DNA from 2 places in the Janthinobacterium sp. GW821-FHT03A03 genome. Region 2 is predicted to be linked to the other one. Evidence: predicted binding sites of a transcription regulator. Region 2 holds the regulator's gene; the other holds the start of a gene.
The links. The regulator FliA, encoded in region 2, starts transcription of late flagellar genes. The targets are predictions, from matches to a motif close to CTAAAGTTTNNNNNNNNNNNGCCGNTA.
Positions count from the first base shown of each region.

Region 1: the regulator FliA is predicted to act here: its motif matches at 4,002-4,028, upstream of AC07VI_RS09805 (DUF5610 domain-containing protein).

Region 1 is NZ_JBWKUZ010000003.1:36,208-43,942, reverse strand. It holds gene AC07VI_RS09830 (TPM domain-containing protein) at 1-12, opposite strand, end outside; gene AC07VI_RS09825 (TPM domain-containing protein) at 12-863, opposite strand; gene AC07VI_RS09820 (LemA family protein) at 865-1,479, opposite strand; gene pyrF (orotidine-5'-phosphate decarboxylase) at 1,635-2,459, shown strand; gene sbcB (exodeoxyribonuclease I) at 2,503-3,951, opposite strand; gene AC07VI_RS09805 (DUF5610 domain-containing protein) at 4,100-4,729, shown strand; gene AC07VI_RS09800 (GGDEF domain-containing protein) at 4,766-5,731, opposite strand; gene AC07VI_RS09795 (HPF/RaiA family ribosome-associated protein) at 6,002-6,379, opposite strand; gene AC07VI_RS09790 (DUF1345 domain-containing protein) at 6,582-7,247, opposite strand; gene AC07VI_RS09785 (MFS transporter) at 7,286-7,735, opposite strand, start outside.
Region 2 is NZ_JBWKUZ010000001.1:392,244-399,978, forward strand. It holds gene motD (flagellar motor protein MotD) at 1-352, opposite strand, end outside; gene AC07VI_RS01795 (flagellar motor protein) at 358-1,104, opposite strand; gene AC07VI_RS01800 (RNA polymerase sigma factor FliA) at 1,086-1,817, opposite strand; gene AC07VI_RS01805 (MinD/ParA family ATP-binding protein) at 1,863-2,726, opposite strand; gene flhF (flagellar biosynthesis GTPase FlhF) at 2,719-4,047, opposite strand; gene flhA (flagellar biosynthesis protein FlhA) at 4,394-6,490, opposite strand; gene flhB (flagellar biosynthesis protein FlhB) at 6,487-7,680, opposite strand.

The sequences.
Region 1 (7,735 bases), on a different contig from region 2:
TTGTTTCGTCATTACCAATCTCCCGAGGCGCCGCCGCCGTCAAAACCGCCGCCGCCGCCACCGAAGCCGCCACCGCCGCCTCCGCCGCCGAAGCCGCCACCGCCACCGCCACCGCCACCGCCGAAGCCGCCACCGCCGCCCCGGTTGTTCAGCGCCTGGTTCAGGATGCTGCCCAGCACCACGCCCGTGGCGCCGCTGGACCAGTTGCTGCCGCGCTGCAGCCGGTTCGGCCCGCCGCGCGAGCGGAACAGGGTCAGCACGACGAGAAAGCCGAAGAACAGCAGCGGCAGCCAGAATGTCAGGCCGCCCGCGTCCACCGTGGCCGGCGCCTGTTTCTGCGCCGGGGCGGGGAACTGTTCCTCGTTGAGCAGGGTGGCAATGGCGCCCACGCCGGCCACCAGGCCGCCGTAATAGTCGTTCTGCTTGAAGTGGGGGGCGATGACGTCCTGCAGGATGCGTTTCGATTGCGCATCCGTCAGCACGCCCTGCACGCCGCGGCCCGCCTCGATGCGCAGGCGGCGCAAGGACGAGGGATTGTCCTTCGCCACCATCAGCAGCACGCCGTCATCGACGCCCTTGCGGCCCAGCTTCCACGCATCCGTCACGCGGATGCTGTACTGCTCGATGGCTTCCGGCTCCGTAGTCTTGACCAGCAGCACGGCGATCTGGCTGCCCGTCCTCGCTTCGTAGTCGGCCAGCACGCCTTCCAGCGCCGCTTTCTGCCTGGCGTCGAGCATGCCGGCGTTGTCCGTCACGCGTGCGGCCAGCGGCGGCACGGGCTGCAAGCCCTGCGCGCCGGCCGGCGCCATCGTCCACAGCAGCAGCGCCGTCGCCAGCGCCGCCAGATAAGACCAGGCTTTCATCTTATTTGCCGAAGTTGACGGTCGGCGCGGTCGAGATGGACTTTTCATTTTCCACCGTGAACGATGGCTTGACCTTGTAGCCGAAGACCATGGCCGTCAGGTTGTTCGGGAAGCTGCGCGCATGCACGTTGTAATCCTGCACGGCGGCGATGTAGCGCTGGCGCGCCACGGTGATGCGGTTTTCCGTGCCTTCCAGCTGCGACTGCAGGTCGCGGAAGCTGGTATCGGCCTTCAGGTCCGGGTATTTCTCGGACACCACCATCAGGCGCGACAGGGCCGACGACAGCTGCCCTTGCACCTGCTGGAATTTCTCGAAGGCGGCCGGGTCGTTCAGCACTTCCGGCGTGATCTGGAAGCTGGTGGCGGCGGCGCGCGCCTTGGTCACCGCTTCCAGCGTTTCGCGCTCGTGCGTGGCATAGCCCTTGACGGTATTGACCAGGTTGGGGATCAGGTCGGCGCGGCGCTGGTACTGGTTGACCACTTCGCCCCAGGCCGCCTTGGTGGCTTCGTCCTTGCTCTGGAAGTCGTTGTAGCCGCAGCCCGTCAGGATGCCGGCCAGGACGGTAACGCTCAGCGCCAGGCGCAGCCATTTGGTGAATTGTTTGGTGATTTGCATGATGGGTTCCGTGCAGAGTAAAGGAGGTGGGGCAAATATACCTGAAACGGCCCGCCATGTCGGTTTAATAAGCGCCGGCCGCCGCCACCGGCTGACTTGACAGGTCCGCGCCGCGTTACAATACGGGGTTTGCAACTGAATATAGAGGGTGTGCCGTGAATTTCATCAATAAATTATCCGCCGCGTGGACGGCCAATAATTCCCTGCTGTGCGTGGGCCTGGACCCCGACCTGGCGAAACTGCCGGCCGAACTGCGCGACTTGCCCGATGGAATCACCACCTTTTGCACGCGCATCATCGACGCCACGGCCGACCTGGCCTGCGCCTTCAAGCCGCAGATCGCGTATTTCGCCGCGCTGGGCGCGGAACGGCAGCTGGAAGACATCTGCCGCTACGTGCGCGAAAACTACCCGCACATCCCCCTGATCCTCGACGCGAAGCGGGGCGATATCGGCGCCACGGCCACGCAATACGCGCGCGAGGCGTTCGAGCGCTACGGCGCCGACGCCGTCACGGTGAACCCCTACATGGGCGAGGATTCGCTCGACCCCTACCTGGCGTGGACGGACCGCGGCGTGATCATCCTGTGCCGCACCTCGAACCCGGGCGGCTCGGACCTGCAATTTCTCGACACGGACGGCGTGCCCCTGTACCAGCGCGTGGCGCGCCTGGTGGCCGAGAAATGGAACAAGAACGGCCAGTGCGCGCTCGTCGTCGGCGCCACTTTCCCTGAAGAACTGGCGCAAGTGCGCGCCATCGTGGGCGACATGCCGCTGCTGGTGCCCGGCATCGGTGCCCAGGGCGGAGATATTGCCGCCACCGTCGGCGCTGGCCAGACGGCGAACGGCACGGGCATGATGATCAGCTCCTCGCGCGCCATCATCTACGCCACGCCGCAGGACGGCGAAGACTGGGCCGACGCGGCCCGCCGCGTGGCCATTGACACGCGCGATGCGATTAATCAACATCGCGCTGTTTAAGTCTCATCCATGCAAAATGCCGGGCTAGCCCGGCATTTTGCATTTAGTCGCGCTGCGGGGCGACGATTTCCGCATAGTCGTACAGCTCTCCCAGAATTTCCTCTCCCCGCTCATCGACCGATTCCGACAGCACGTCGATTTCCGTAAACAGCATTTCGATGGTGCGGGCGCCGCCGTCGCCGTCGAATAATCGGGCGGCGCGGTGCTGTTCCCAGCGCAGGCTTTCCGCCTCGCTCAGGGTTTGCGGGAAATTGCGGGCGCGGTAGCGGAACAGCAATTCCTGCAGGCGCTCGTCGGCGAACGAGGGGCGGGCCGTGGCCAGCCTGGCCGGCGTGTCGCGGCGCAGCGATTCGAGCAGGCGGCGGTCGTCGTTGCTGACGAAACCATTGTACAAATCCTCATCCACGTCCAGGGCCGCATTGGCGCCCGGACGCTGGAAGACTGCGGCCCAGATGGCGTCCATGTTCGGCGCCGCGGCCGCCAGGTGCGCGTTGGCGCGCGCCGCCTCCACATCGATGCCCCATTGCGCGGCCATGGCCGGCGACAGGGTCTTTAAATTGCCGACCAGCATGGGCGACTTGTTCAAATGCACGCTTTTCACGGGCAGGCGCGTCATGCCTTCCGGCATGGCGTCATTGCGCGTGAACAAACGCGTGCGGATGGTGTCGGCGTCCAGCGTGAACAGTTCACGCGGGTCGTAGGCGCAATCCCAGACGAGGATTTCGTTTTTATTGCCCGGGTGCGTGGCCAGCGGCCAGACGACGCCCAGGCAGCCCCGTTCGGCCGGGAACATGCCCGACACGTGCAAGAAGGGCTGGCGCTCGCCGGCGGCCAGGTGCATGCCCATTTCGCTGGCGACCCGGTCCTTCTTGTGCAGGGCCAGGCAGAATTCGAACAGTTTCGGCTGCTTTTCGCGGATCAGGCGGGCCAGGGCGATGGTGGCGCGCACGTCGGACAAGGCATCATGCGCCGCTTCGTGGACGAGGCCATTGGCCTTGCTCAAGTGTTCCAGTTTGAAACTGGTCTGGCCGTCGTCGCGCTTGGGCCAATGTATGCCTTCCGGGCGCAGCGCGTGCGTCATGCGCACCACGTCGAGGAGGTCCCAGCGGCCGCAATGGTTTTTCCATTCGCGCGCATACGGATCGATCAGGTTGCGCCAGAACAGGAAACGCGTGACTTCATCGTCGAAACGGATGGTGTTGTAGCCCACGCCGATGGTGCCCGGCTCCGAAAAGGCCGCTTCGATGGTGGCGGCGAACTGGTGCTCGGGCACGCCCAGCTGCAGACACTGCTGCGGCGTGATGCCCGTGATCAGGCACGATTGCGGGTCGGGCAGGAAATCATTGGCAGGCTGACAATACAACATGATCGGTTCGCCGATCTCGTTGAGTTCGGCATCCGTGCGGATGGCGGCGAACTGGGCCGGGCGGTCGCGGCGCGGCTGGGCGCCAAAGGTTTCGTAGTCGTGCCAAAGAAAGGTCTGGTTAGTCATTGATGGTCGTTGCTTAATTGTTTATCCGGGCCGCTAAAAACAAGCCGCCGCTTCAGTTTTCTGAAAACCTGCCGATACTACACGAGAGGATGGTCATCATCGCGTTTCCCGCATGGTGGCATATATTGCCCGTTCAAGGAGACCTATCGTGTCAATTCCCATCGCCGCCAGCGGCAATTCCACCCCTTCCGTGACTTCCGTCAGTGCCGGCGTTGCCGGCAAGGACGATAAAGTCCAGCAAAAAGACGGCGTCAACGCTGAAATGAGCGTGAATGACCGCAGCAAGCTGCAATTGAACGCTTCCATCATGCAGGCGTCGCTGAATGTGTCCATCGGTTCGGAAAACGAGCCGCTGGCGCTGCTGTACAAGACGGCCATCACCAACATCAATGAAGCGCTGAAGGGCCAGTACGGCGAGGACGCCATCCAGAACGCGGCCTCGCAGGACAACAGCGCCGAAGCGACGGCGAGCCGCATCGTCTCGCTGTCGACGGGATTCTTTGACGCCTACAAGAAGCAGAATCCCGGCATGGACGACGATACGGCGCTGACCAAGTTCATGGACACCATCAGCGGCGGCATGGAAAAAGGCTTCAAGGAAGCGCGCGACATCCTGGGCGGCTTGAAAGTGCTGAACGGCGATATCGCCGGCAATATCGACAAGACGTATGCGCTGGTGCAGAAGGGTTATGCGGATTTCGTTGCCGCGCACAGCAGCAAGAAGGATGACGCCGCCAAGCCGGATGGCGCCAAGCCGGCCGACAGCAAGGCTGCCTGACCATCATTATTTGAAGCGCCGGAGCGCCTGAGAATCTCAGGTGCTTACGCGGTTGCGCCCGCCGGCCTTGGCCCGGTACAGCGCCGCATCGGCCGTGGCGATCAGCGCCTCGTCGTCCTGCGCCGCCGCCAGGCTGGCCACGCCGAAGGAACCCGTGATGTGCGGCAGCGGGCTGCGCATGTCGTTGAAGATGACGGCTTGCTGCATGCGCGCGCACAGGCGCTCGGCCACGCGCAGGGCCACGTTTTCATTGGTGTCTGGCAAGATTACCATCAATTCCTCGCCGCCGTAACGCACGGCAAAATCCGTGGGACGCAGGGCCGCGCCCAGCACTTGCGCCGCGATGCGCAGGGCCTGGTCGCCCGCCTGGTGGCCGTGCGTATCGTTGAAGCGCTTGAAGTGGTCGAGGTCGATCATCACCAGCGACAGCGGCGCGCTGCTGCCGTGGGCCGTGACGATCATATTCGGCAGCAAGTCGGTCAGCCAGGCGCGGTTGTACAGGCCCGTCAGGCTGTCGACCATCGACAGCTGGCGGTAGAATTCGCCCAGTTTCTGCCGGCGGCGCAGCAGGGCGTTGGCGGCGCGTATGCGGAACGACAACAAGCGCAGCAGGTTGCGCGCCAGGCCGTTCGACTGCTCGATCAATTCCCAGACGGTGGCCGCGTCGATCACCAGCAGATCTGTTTCTTCCAGGGCGGAAATGGCGGCCAGATTGCTCGCTTCATCGAGCACCGACTGTTCGCCCACGCTTTCGCCGGGCAAGACCTTGCTGACGGTGCCGTCGTCCATGCCGGTATGGGTGTCGGCGGCCACGGCCAGCGAGCCGCGCAGGACGATGTACAGCCTGGCGCCGTGCGTGTCGCTGATGGCCTCGCCCGCTTCCAGGCGCATGACGGGACAGGGCGCCAGGATGGCGGCCGTCTGGCCGTCCGCCCCATCGCGAAATAGCTGTAAATCGCCGATGTTGCAGCCTGAAGCACCGAAGTTGCCGATCTGTTCCACAATCACACTTTCAAAAAGCCGGCGCGCGCGAGCAGAGGGCCGGTATCTTCATGATAGCTTAAAGCAGCCTTGGCCGTAACGGCAAAGGCTTGCTTGATGTCACTTACTGTGGGAAATACGACAATTATTTCATTGTCGCCTCAATGCGCAGGAACACTTGCTGTTCTGCCATGGATGTTGTCGCGCAGGGAAGGTGAATATCCTGGCCCGGATGTGCAAAGGCAGCCTTGAACGGCTGCCTCAGTCTCTGGAAATCTTGCGGGGTGGGAATTACTCGGCGGTTTCTTCCGCTTCGGCCGTATCGATCACGGCATTCTTGCCGGTGGCATGGCGCTTGCTGTCTTGCAGGCGGCCCAGGGCGCTATCGATGGCGCGTTTCAGTTTGTCGGTGGCGCCGGCAACGGATTGATGCACGGTGGCGTTCTGTTCGGTCACGGCAATCGGTTGATAGCCAGCAACGCGTGCTTCCATGACGCAGCGGATATCGTCGGCGCCGCCTTTCGGGCCGTTCGTATCGCTGATGTGGACTTCGATGCGGGTCAGGTTGTCGCGGAAGCGGCTCAGTGCGGCTTCCAGTACGGATTGCACATGTTCGTTCAGTCCAGCGGTGTTGGCGATGGTGCTGTCGGTATGAATATTGATTTGCATATGCTTACTCCTGTCAATTCAAAAAAAACCCATCTCAGGCGTGCTGCGGCCTGGTTGCTGCCTCATGCACATGACCTCTGTGCATGGAACTTATCTTACTCCTGTTTCCAGTATTTCAAGAGGGGGCGCACGATTAAGATGAGCTTAACCCTACACGCAGGTCAAGTTTCCACTAAGAAATTATTTGCCGTCGGCCCGCCTGTCAGCCATTGATCAGGCCGGCGGCGATATTGATCGACAGGCCCAGCACGACCAGGTTGAAGAAAAAGCTCAGCACGGATTGTCCCAGCACGATTTGCCGCATCGGCCGCGTCTGCACGGACACGTCCGACGTCTGCACGGCCACGGCGATGGTGAACGAGAAATACAGGAAATCCCAGTAATCGGGGTTTTGCTCGTCGTCGGGAAACTTCAGCGGGCGCTGGCCGGCGCCGGCCTGGTAATACAGGTGGGCATAGTGAAAGCAGAACAGGGTGCCGACGAGGAACCAGGAGCCGACCAGGGTGAGGATCGTCAAGCCGTAATGCAGCGCGCGCTCGTCCGGCGCCATGTCCTTCATGGCCGACAGTTGCGAGACGATGGCCACCAGGCTCATCACCGACGCCACGGACAGGGCCGACAGCACCGTGGCGGCCCGTTCATCCTGGCGCGCCGCCATCAGCCTGACCCGGTGGTGGTTGGCGCGCATCATCATCCAGGCCATGGTGGCCAGGTAAAACCAGACGGCGACGTTCCACGCCGTCAGCAAGCGCGTCATCTGTTGCCAGGACGAGGGCAGCAGCAGGCCGGCCGCCACGCCGATGGCCGTGGCCAGGCTCAGGTGGGGGCGGCTGCGGATGAAGCTGTGAAACGGAAGCGTGATTTTCATGGTGCGGCTTGGTCAGTGGCAATAGCGCATCTTAGTCCTTATGGGCCAGCCGCGGTGGCCGTCCGGGAGGCCGCTTCCTTCTCGTGATGGGGAAAGCGGTCCATGCGCGACAGCACGGGGAACAGCACGGCCCAGATGCCCGTCACGGCCAGGGTGGCGGCGCCGCCGAAGAGCACGGCGCGCACGAGGCCGAACCAGCCGGCCGTCAAGCCCGATTCGAACTCGCCCAGCTCGTTCGAGGCGCCGATGAAGACGGCATTGACGGCGCTGACCCGGCCGCGAATCTCGTCCGGTGTCTCGAACTGCACCAGCAGGTGGCGGATGTAGACGCTGACCATGTCGCCGGCGCCCATCAGGAACAGGGCCGCCAGCGCCAGCGCGAAATGGCTGGTGCTGCCCAGCACCAGGGTGCCCAGGCCGAAGACGGCCACGCCGCCGAACATCCAGGCGCCGACCCGGCGCGTGATGGGGAAGAAGGCCAGCGCGAT
Region 2 (7,735 bases):
CGCGCACCTTGCCCTCCTTGACCAGCGGCGCCAGCGTGGATGTGAGGTCCTGCGCCAGGCGCGTCATGTGTTCGCGCTCGCGGCGGATGGCTTCCGTGCGCCGCTTGAGGGCGGGGTTCGGCAGCGCAATGGCTTGCGGCGCCTCCATGATGATGGGCGGCGCGCCCTTTTCCAGGCTGAAGGCCTGGCCGATGGCGTTCTGGAAGACGCGGTATTTACCCTCGTTGACTTGCGAAATCGCATACATGACGACGAAAAAGGCGAACAGCAGGGTGATGAAGTCGGCGTACGAGATCAGCCAGCGGTCCTGGTTGTCCGGTTCCTCGTCATACTTCCTGCGCGCGCGCCGCATCATGATCAGTGCTCGTGCAGCAGGCTGGCGACGCGCTCTTCGATGATGCGCGTGTGGTCGCCCGTGGCGATGTCGTACAGCACGGCGGCCGAGATTTCATACTGCACCACCCGGCGCGAGACGATGGCCTTGAGTTTATTGGCCACCGGCAGGAACAGCAGATTGGCCAGGCCGACGCCGTAAATCGTCGAGACGAAGGCCACGGCGATGCCGCTGCCCAGTTTGCTGGGGTCGGTGAGGTTTTCCATGACGTGTATCAAACCGAGCACGGCGCCCAGGATGCCGATGGTGGGCGAATAGCCGGCCGCCGATTCCCACACCTTGACGGCCTGGCGCTCGGCCATCTCGTAGGCGGAGATTTCCACGTCGAGCAGCTGGCGCAGCTTGTCCGGCGCGATGCCGTCGACGATCATGCGCAAGCCCTTGGCGTTGAAGCGGTCGGCCGTGTTCTCCATCAGGCGCTCGAGCGCCAGCGGGCCGTCGCGGCGCGCCGTCAGGCTCCATTGCCCGATGTCGCGCGCCAGCGCGGCGCGCGTGTCGGCGGGCGGCAAAAATACCCAGCGCAGCATTTCCAGGCCGCGCACGAAAGTGCGCAGCCGTGTCTGCAGCAGCACGGCGCCGAAGGTGCCGATGATGACGATGGCGAAGGCGGCCGGCTGCAGCAGGGAGGCCATCTTGCCGCCTTCCAGTGCCTGGCCGACCAGCAGGCCCGCCAGCGCCAGCGCCAGCCCGATTACGCTGGACCAGTCCACGCCTGCTCCCTCAAGGTTGCGCGCAGGCGCGCGACGGCCTGGGTATGCAGCTGCGAGACGCGCGATTCGGATACCCCCATCACCGCGCCGATCTCCTTCAGGTTCAGCTCTTCTTCGTAGTACAGGCCCATGAGTATTTTCTCGCGTGGCGGCAGCGCGTCGATGGCGTCGATCACGGACTGCCGGAAATCGGTATCGAGCAGGGAACGCAAGGGGTCGCTGTCCTCGTCCACGCAGTGGCGGTCGAGGAAGCTGTCATTGCCGTCCGGGTCATGAAAATCTTCGTAGTACACCAGCTGGTGGCCGCCGCCGTCGCCCAGCATTTCCTGGTAGTCGGCCAGCGACATTTTCAGCAGTTTCGCCACTTCCGACTCCGTCGGCGGGTGGCCGAGGCGCTGCTGCAGGATGCTCATCGCCTCTTCGATCTTGCGCATGTTCTGGCGCATGCTGCGCGGCAGCCAGTCGCTGGTGCGCAATTCGTCGAGCATGGCGCCGCGGATGCGCAGCACGGCATACGTCTCGAACTGCGCGCCATGGGTTTCCTCGTAGCGGCTGATGGCGTCGAGCAGGCCGATCATGCCGGCCTGGATCAGGTCATCGACCTCGACCGAAGGCGGCAACTTCGCCTTCATATGGTGCGCCAGACGCTTTACCAGCGGAATGTGCTCCGTCAGCAAATAGTCCTTGTTCGATTTCCCTTTGACCGTGTACATAGGCTGCTTATTGTTTTATCGTCTTATCTGGTGCTACGGTTGGATTCAGGCGCTGAAATGGTGTGCGCTCCCCGTCTGGTACAAGGTGCTTCCCAATACGGGCGCCGCCGAACGCACCAGCCGCTCGGCCAGTCCGCGGAACGCCACCGACGCGCCGGCCAGCGGAAACGCATCGACCACGCTGCGGCCCAGGCGCGCGGCGCGGTGCAGGTATTCATCGGCCGGCACCGAACCCATCGACGTCAGTTTCACGGCCAGGTAGCGGCTTGCCGCCTGCGCCATATTATCGTATACCACTTTTGCCTCGGATTCGGAAGCGCCGGTAACAAGAATGCCGAAGGGACGCCGGCCCAGTTCCTGGTTCAGGCGCTTGATCAGGCAGTACGCCGCCTTGATCGAGGTGGCGCTGTTGGACACCTGCACCACGATATCGGACGAGGCCATCAGCGGCACGGGGAAGCAGTCGCCCTGCTCGGCCACGACGCCGTCGACCAGCACGATGCCGCTCTGACGCGCCATCACCTCGAAGGTCTTGCCCAGGCGGCGCGTCTCGTCCTCGCCCGCATAGTCGGCGCTGTCCATCAGATGGTTGCGCGCCCCCATGTGCGCCACGCCGAAGCCCTGCGGCACCTGGTGGATCACCTGGTTCAGGCCGCACTGCTGGCGCGCCACGTCGAGCAGGCTGGCGCCATGCGCCAGGCCCAGGCGCGAGGCGACGCCGTCGCCGCTGCCGCTGGCGTCGACCAGCAGCACTTCATTGCCGCCATAGGCCAGCGAGGCGCCCAGGTTGACCAGCATGGCGCCCTTGTCGTCCTGCGGCGTGGCCGAGAGAAAAGTCATCACGCGCGGCTGCGGTCCGGCCAGCATGCGGCGCAGGCCTTCGGCCTGATCGAAATCAAAGTTAGCCAAGGCGCACCCCGCGCGCTTCATTGTTGCGGGCGGCCGCCTGCGCCATCAGCAGCGGCAGTTCGGCGTCGGAAAACTGCGTCGCCGCCGTATCGCGCTTGAGCTTGAAGGCGCGGTCGATCAGGTAGCCGCGGTCGGCCAGGTGCAGGTCTTCCGGCACGCGCTGGCCGTTCGACACGTAGAACAGATTGAGTTTCTGGCGGATCACCACGTCGAGCACATTGCCGATCGACGCCGCTTCATCGAGCTTGGTCATGATGCAGCCGGCCAGGCCGCTGCCCTGGTAGGCGCGCACCACTTCGTTCAGGGTTTCCTGCGTCGCCGTGGAATTGAGGCACAGCAAACGTTTCACGTCCGCGCCCGCGCCCGACAGCATGGCCACCTGCTCCGTCACCATCTGGTCGCGCTGGCTCACGCCCACCGTATCGATCAGCACCGTGTGCTTGTTCTTGAGTTCCTTCAGGGCGATGCGCAAGTCCGCTTCGTCCTTCACCGAGTGCACCATCACGCCGAGGATCTTGCCGTAAATGCGCAGCTGTTCATGCGCGCCGATACGGTAGGCGTCCGTGGTGATCAGGGCCAGCTTTTCCGGACCGTGGCGCATCACGCAGCGGGCCGCCAGCTTGGCCGTGCTGGTGGTCTTGCCGACGCCGGTCGGGCCCACCAGCGCGAACACGCCGCCCTGCTCCAGCATGGCGTCTTCATTGGCGACGGAATTCAGGTTGCGGCTGAGAACGGTCTTGATCCAGCGCATGCTTTGTGCGCCGTCCAGGCCGGCCGGCAGCTTGTCGATCAGGTAGCGCGCCAGGCTGGCCGAAAAGCCGGCGGCCAGCATTTCGCGCAGCACGACGGCCTTTTGCGGCTCGCGCTGCTGCGTCGAGCCCCAGGAGATTTCCGCCAGCTGGGTTTCCATCATGCCGCGCATGGCGCGGATTTCATTCATCATGCCGCTCATCTCGGCGGCCGCGTTTTCCTTGACGTGGGCCAGCGCGCTGGCCATCATCTGCTGCATGCGGGCCATGTCCACTGGCTCGCCGGCGGCCTGGCGCGGCGCGGCAGGACGGGGCGCGGCCGGGCGCTGGGCCGGGGCGGCCGGGCGCTGCGGCGTGGCGAACTGGGTCTGCAACTGGGGCCGCGGCTGGGCCATTTCCGAGGCGGCCGGCGGCGACGCCAGCGAGGCGGCGTCGTCATTGGCCAGCGCGAGGATTTCCACCACGCCATCGCCCTGGCGGTTCGACAGGATCACGGCGTCGGGACCCAATGCTTCGCGCACCTTGCGCAGCGCATCGCGCGACGAGGCGCCCGTAAATTTCTTCACATTCATGGCCGGCCTCCCAGGGCTGGGTGGGCGCTGTATTGGCTGAACTGTGTGACCATCATCGACTCCTGTTGCTTGAGTGCTGTCTTCCACATGGACACAGATCACCCGGACAGTTTCCATTATTAGCGATGCTTGTTGGAAATGATCGAAGGAACAGGACGGGAAAGTACCCGTTATTCAGTTTGCCGAAAGGAAATTGATGAAAAAATAAGCAAAAAGGTGGCGGGGACCGTCGTCGGTGATCAGCGAGGGCTGGGGTCTGACGGGGACGCCGAGTCCCCCTCGCACCCTGGCGATGACCTTCGTGCTGGCGGTGTTGCGGGTCCGACCCCGGCATTAACTATGGCAACTATTGCGCGCCCACCAGCGCCGTGACGCGAATCGTCTTGGTTTCCGGCACTTCCGCGTGCGACAGCACTTTGAGCTGCGGCAAGGCGCGGCGCAGGAAGCGCGACAGCAAGGCGCGCAGCGGCGCCGGCACCAGCAGCACGGGCGTCAGGCCCAGCGCTTCCTGCTGCTGCGCGGCCAGGCCCGCCTGGTGGGCAATGGTGTCGGCCAGACCCGGCTCGATGCCGGCGCCGTCGCCGCCATTGCCCATCGCTTGCATCAGCAGGCGCTCCAGGCGGCTGTCCAGGGTCATCACGGACAGCTCGGCCGCGCCGGGGAACAGCTGCTGCACGATGGCGCGGCCCAGGCCCACGCGCACCAGCGCCGTCAGGTCGTTCGGGTCCTGCGTATTGACCGTATGCTCGGCCAGCGTTTCGATGATGGTGCGCATGTCGCGGATGTGCACGCCTTCGGCCAGCAGGTTCTGCAGCACCTTCTGCAGGGTCGACAGCGACAGCATCTTCGGCACCAGGTCTTCCACCAGGCGCGGCGACTCCTTGCCCAGGTGATCGAGCAGCGACTGCACTTCGGCGCGGCCCAGCAGCTCCGAGGCGTGCGAGGTGATCAGGTGGTTCAGGTGCGTGGCCACCACGGTGCCCGCATCGACCACCGTGTAGCCCATCGATTGCGCCTGGTCGCGCAGGCTGGCCTCGATCCACGTGGCGGGCAGGCCGAACGCGGGGTCGGTGGTGGCCAGGCCGGGCAAGGTGCCGCTGGCCATGCCGGGGTTGATCGCCAGGAACTGGCCGTTGTAGGCCTCGCCCACGCCCACTTCCACGCCCTTGAGGGTGATGCGGTAGGCCGAGGGCTTCAGTTCCAGGTTGTCGCGGATATGCACGGGCGGCGCCAGGAAGCCCACTTCCTGGGCGAATTTCTTGCGGATGCCTTTGATGCGCTTGAGCAATTCGCCGCCCTGCGTCTTGTCGACCAGGGGGATCAGGCGGTAGCCCACTTCCAGGCCCAGGGTATCGACGGGCATGATGTCTTGCCAGCTGGCTTCTTCTTGCTCGGGCGCCACCGTGGCCGGCGGCGCTTCGGCCGGCGTCTCGGCCGCCTCCTTCGCCTGCGCCCGCGACTTGCTGATCAGGTAAGCCGAGCCGGCCAGCAGGGACGCCAGCAGGATGAAGACCATGTTCGGCATGCCGGGAATCAGGCCCATGCCGCCGATGATGCCGGCGGTAATGTACAGTACTTGCGGTTTCGCAAACAACTGGCCGACCAGCTGGGTGCCGATGTCCTGTTCGCTGGCCACGCGCGAGACGACGATACCGGCCGCCGTGGAAATGATCAGCGAAGGAATCTGCGCCACCAGGCCGTCACCGATGGCCAGCAGGGTGTAGTTCTTGAGCGCATCGGCAAAGCCCATGTCGTGCTGCAGCAAGCCCACCAGCAAACCGCCGACGATGTTGATGACGGTGACCATGATGCCGGCGATGGCGTCGCCGCGCACGTATTTGCTGGCGCCGTCCATGGCGCCGTAGAATTCCGCTTCCTGCGCCACTTCCGTGCGGCGGCGGCGCGCCTCGTCTTCGCCGATCAGGCCGGCGTTCAGGTCGGCGTCGATGGCCATCTGTTTACCAGGCATGGCGTCCAGCGCGAAGCGGGCGCCCACCTCGGCGATACGGCCCGCACCCTTGGTCACGACGGTAAAGTTGATGATGGTCAAAATGATAAACACGACGATACCGACCGTGTAATTGCCGCCAATCAAGAAGTGGCCGAAGGCTTCGATCACTTTACCGGCCGCGTCGGCGCCCGTGTGGCCTTCCGTCAGCACCACGCGCGTGGAGGCCACGTTCAGCGACAGGCGCAGCATGGTCGACACGAGCAGGATGGTCGGGAAGGCCATGAAATCGAGCGGCTTGACCGTGTACAGCGCCGTCAGCAGCACGATGATGGACAGCGCAATATTAAAGCTGAAGAAAATGTCGAGGATGAAGGCCGGCAGCGGCAGCACCATCATCGCCAGCAGCATGATGATAATGACCGGCGCGGCGATGCCCTTGCTGGCGTTGCCTTTCAGTCCGCTGAGCCAGGCTGGCATGGTCAGGCCGTTCATGGTGTGCTTCCTTTATTCTTGTCTGCCGCGTCTGCCGCGGCCTTGGTCTGCGATGCGGGGTCGAGCGGGTCGAGCTCGGGCGGCACGTCGAGTTTTTTCGGCTTCTCGGGGCGCTGGCCGTGGCCGCTGCCGTAGCTGCGCAGCTGGAACACGTAGGCCAGCACTTCGGCCACGGCGCCGTACAGCGCCTCGGGAATCTCGTCGCCGATGTCCGTGTGCTTGTACAGCGCGCGGGCCAGGGCCGGCGCTTCCAGGATGGCGACCTTGTGCTCGCCGGCCAGCTCGCGGATCTTCGCCGCCACCTCGTCGATGCCCTTGGCCACCACCTGCGGCGCGCCGCGCGAATTCTCGCCATACTTGAGCGCCACCGCATAGTGGGTCGGATTGGTCACCACCACGTCGGCCGTCGGCACGTCGGCCATCATGCGGCGGCGCGACATCTCATGCTGCATCTGGCGGATCTTCGCCTTGATCTGCGGATTGCCATCCGACTCCTTGGCCTCCTGCTTGACTTCCTGCAAGGACATTTTCATCTTGTTGGCGTAATGCCACATCTGGTAGGGGCCGTCGATGGCGGCGATCAGGCCCAGCGCGCCGACGATCAGCAGGAAAGCCGTGATCAGCAGACTGATCAGGTGAGCGGAACCGGCGCGCAAGGATTCGACCGACAGGCCCAGCACGGCGTCTTTCTGGTGCTGCATCACCATCCAGGCGACGACGCCGACGACGATGGTCTTGGCGACGGCCTTGAGCAATTCCACCAGCGCATTCTTCGAAAACATATTGCCCAGGCCGCGAATCGGGTTGAGCTTGCCAAAATTCGGGGTAAACGCCTTGGAGCTGAACAGCCAGCCGCCGACCAGCACCGGCGACGCCAGGGCGACGAGCATGATGGCCAGCGCATACGGCAGGCAAGTGAGCAGGACCGAGCCCACGTCGTAGCCGATGCGCAACATCATCGCGTCGGGATTGAGTATCTGCTCCCGGTCCAGCGACAGCCCGGAAACCATGACGGCCGTCAGCCGCCGCACGATGGCGTCGCCGGCAAACCACAGGCAGCAGCCGGACGCCATCAGCACCGTAAACGTCGCCACTTCACGCGATCGCGGAACGTCGCCTTCCTCACGCGCCTGCTCGAGGCGCTTCGGTGACGCGGCTTCGGTCTTTTCTGCGTCGCTGTCTTCCGACATCAATCAACTCCGGTGAAGTCCTGCGGCCTGGCTAGGCGCAATACGGACTGGGCAT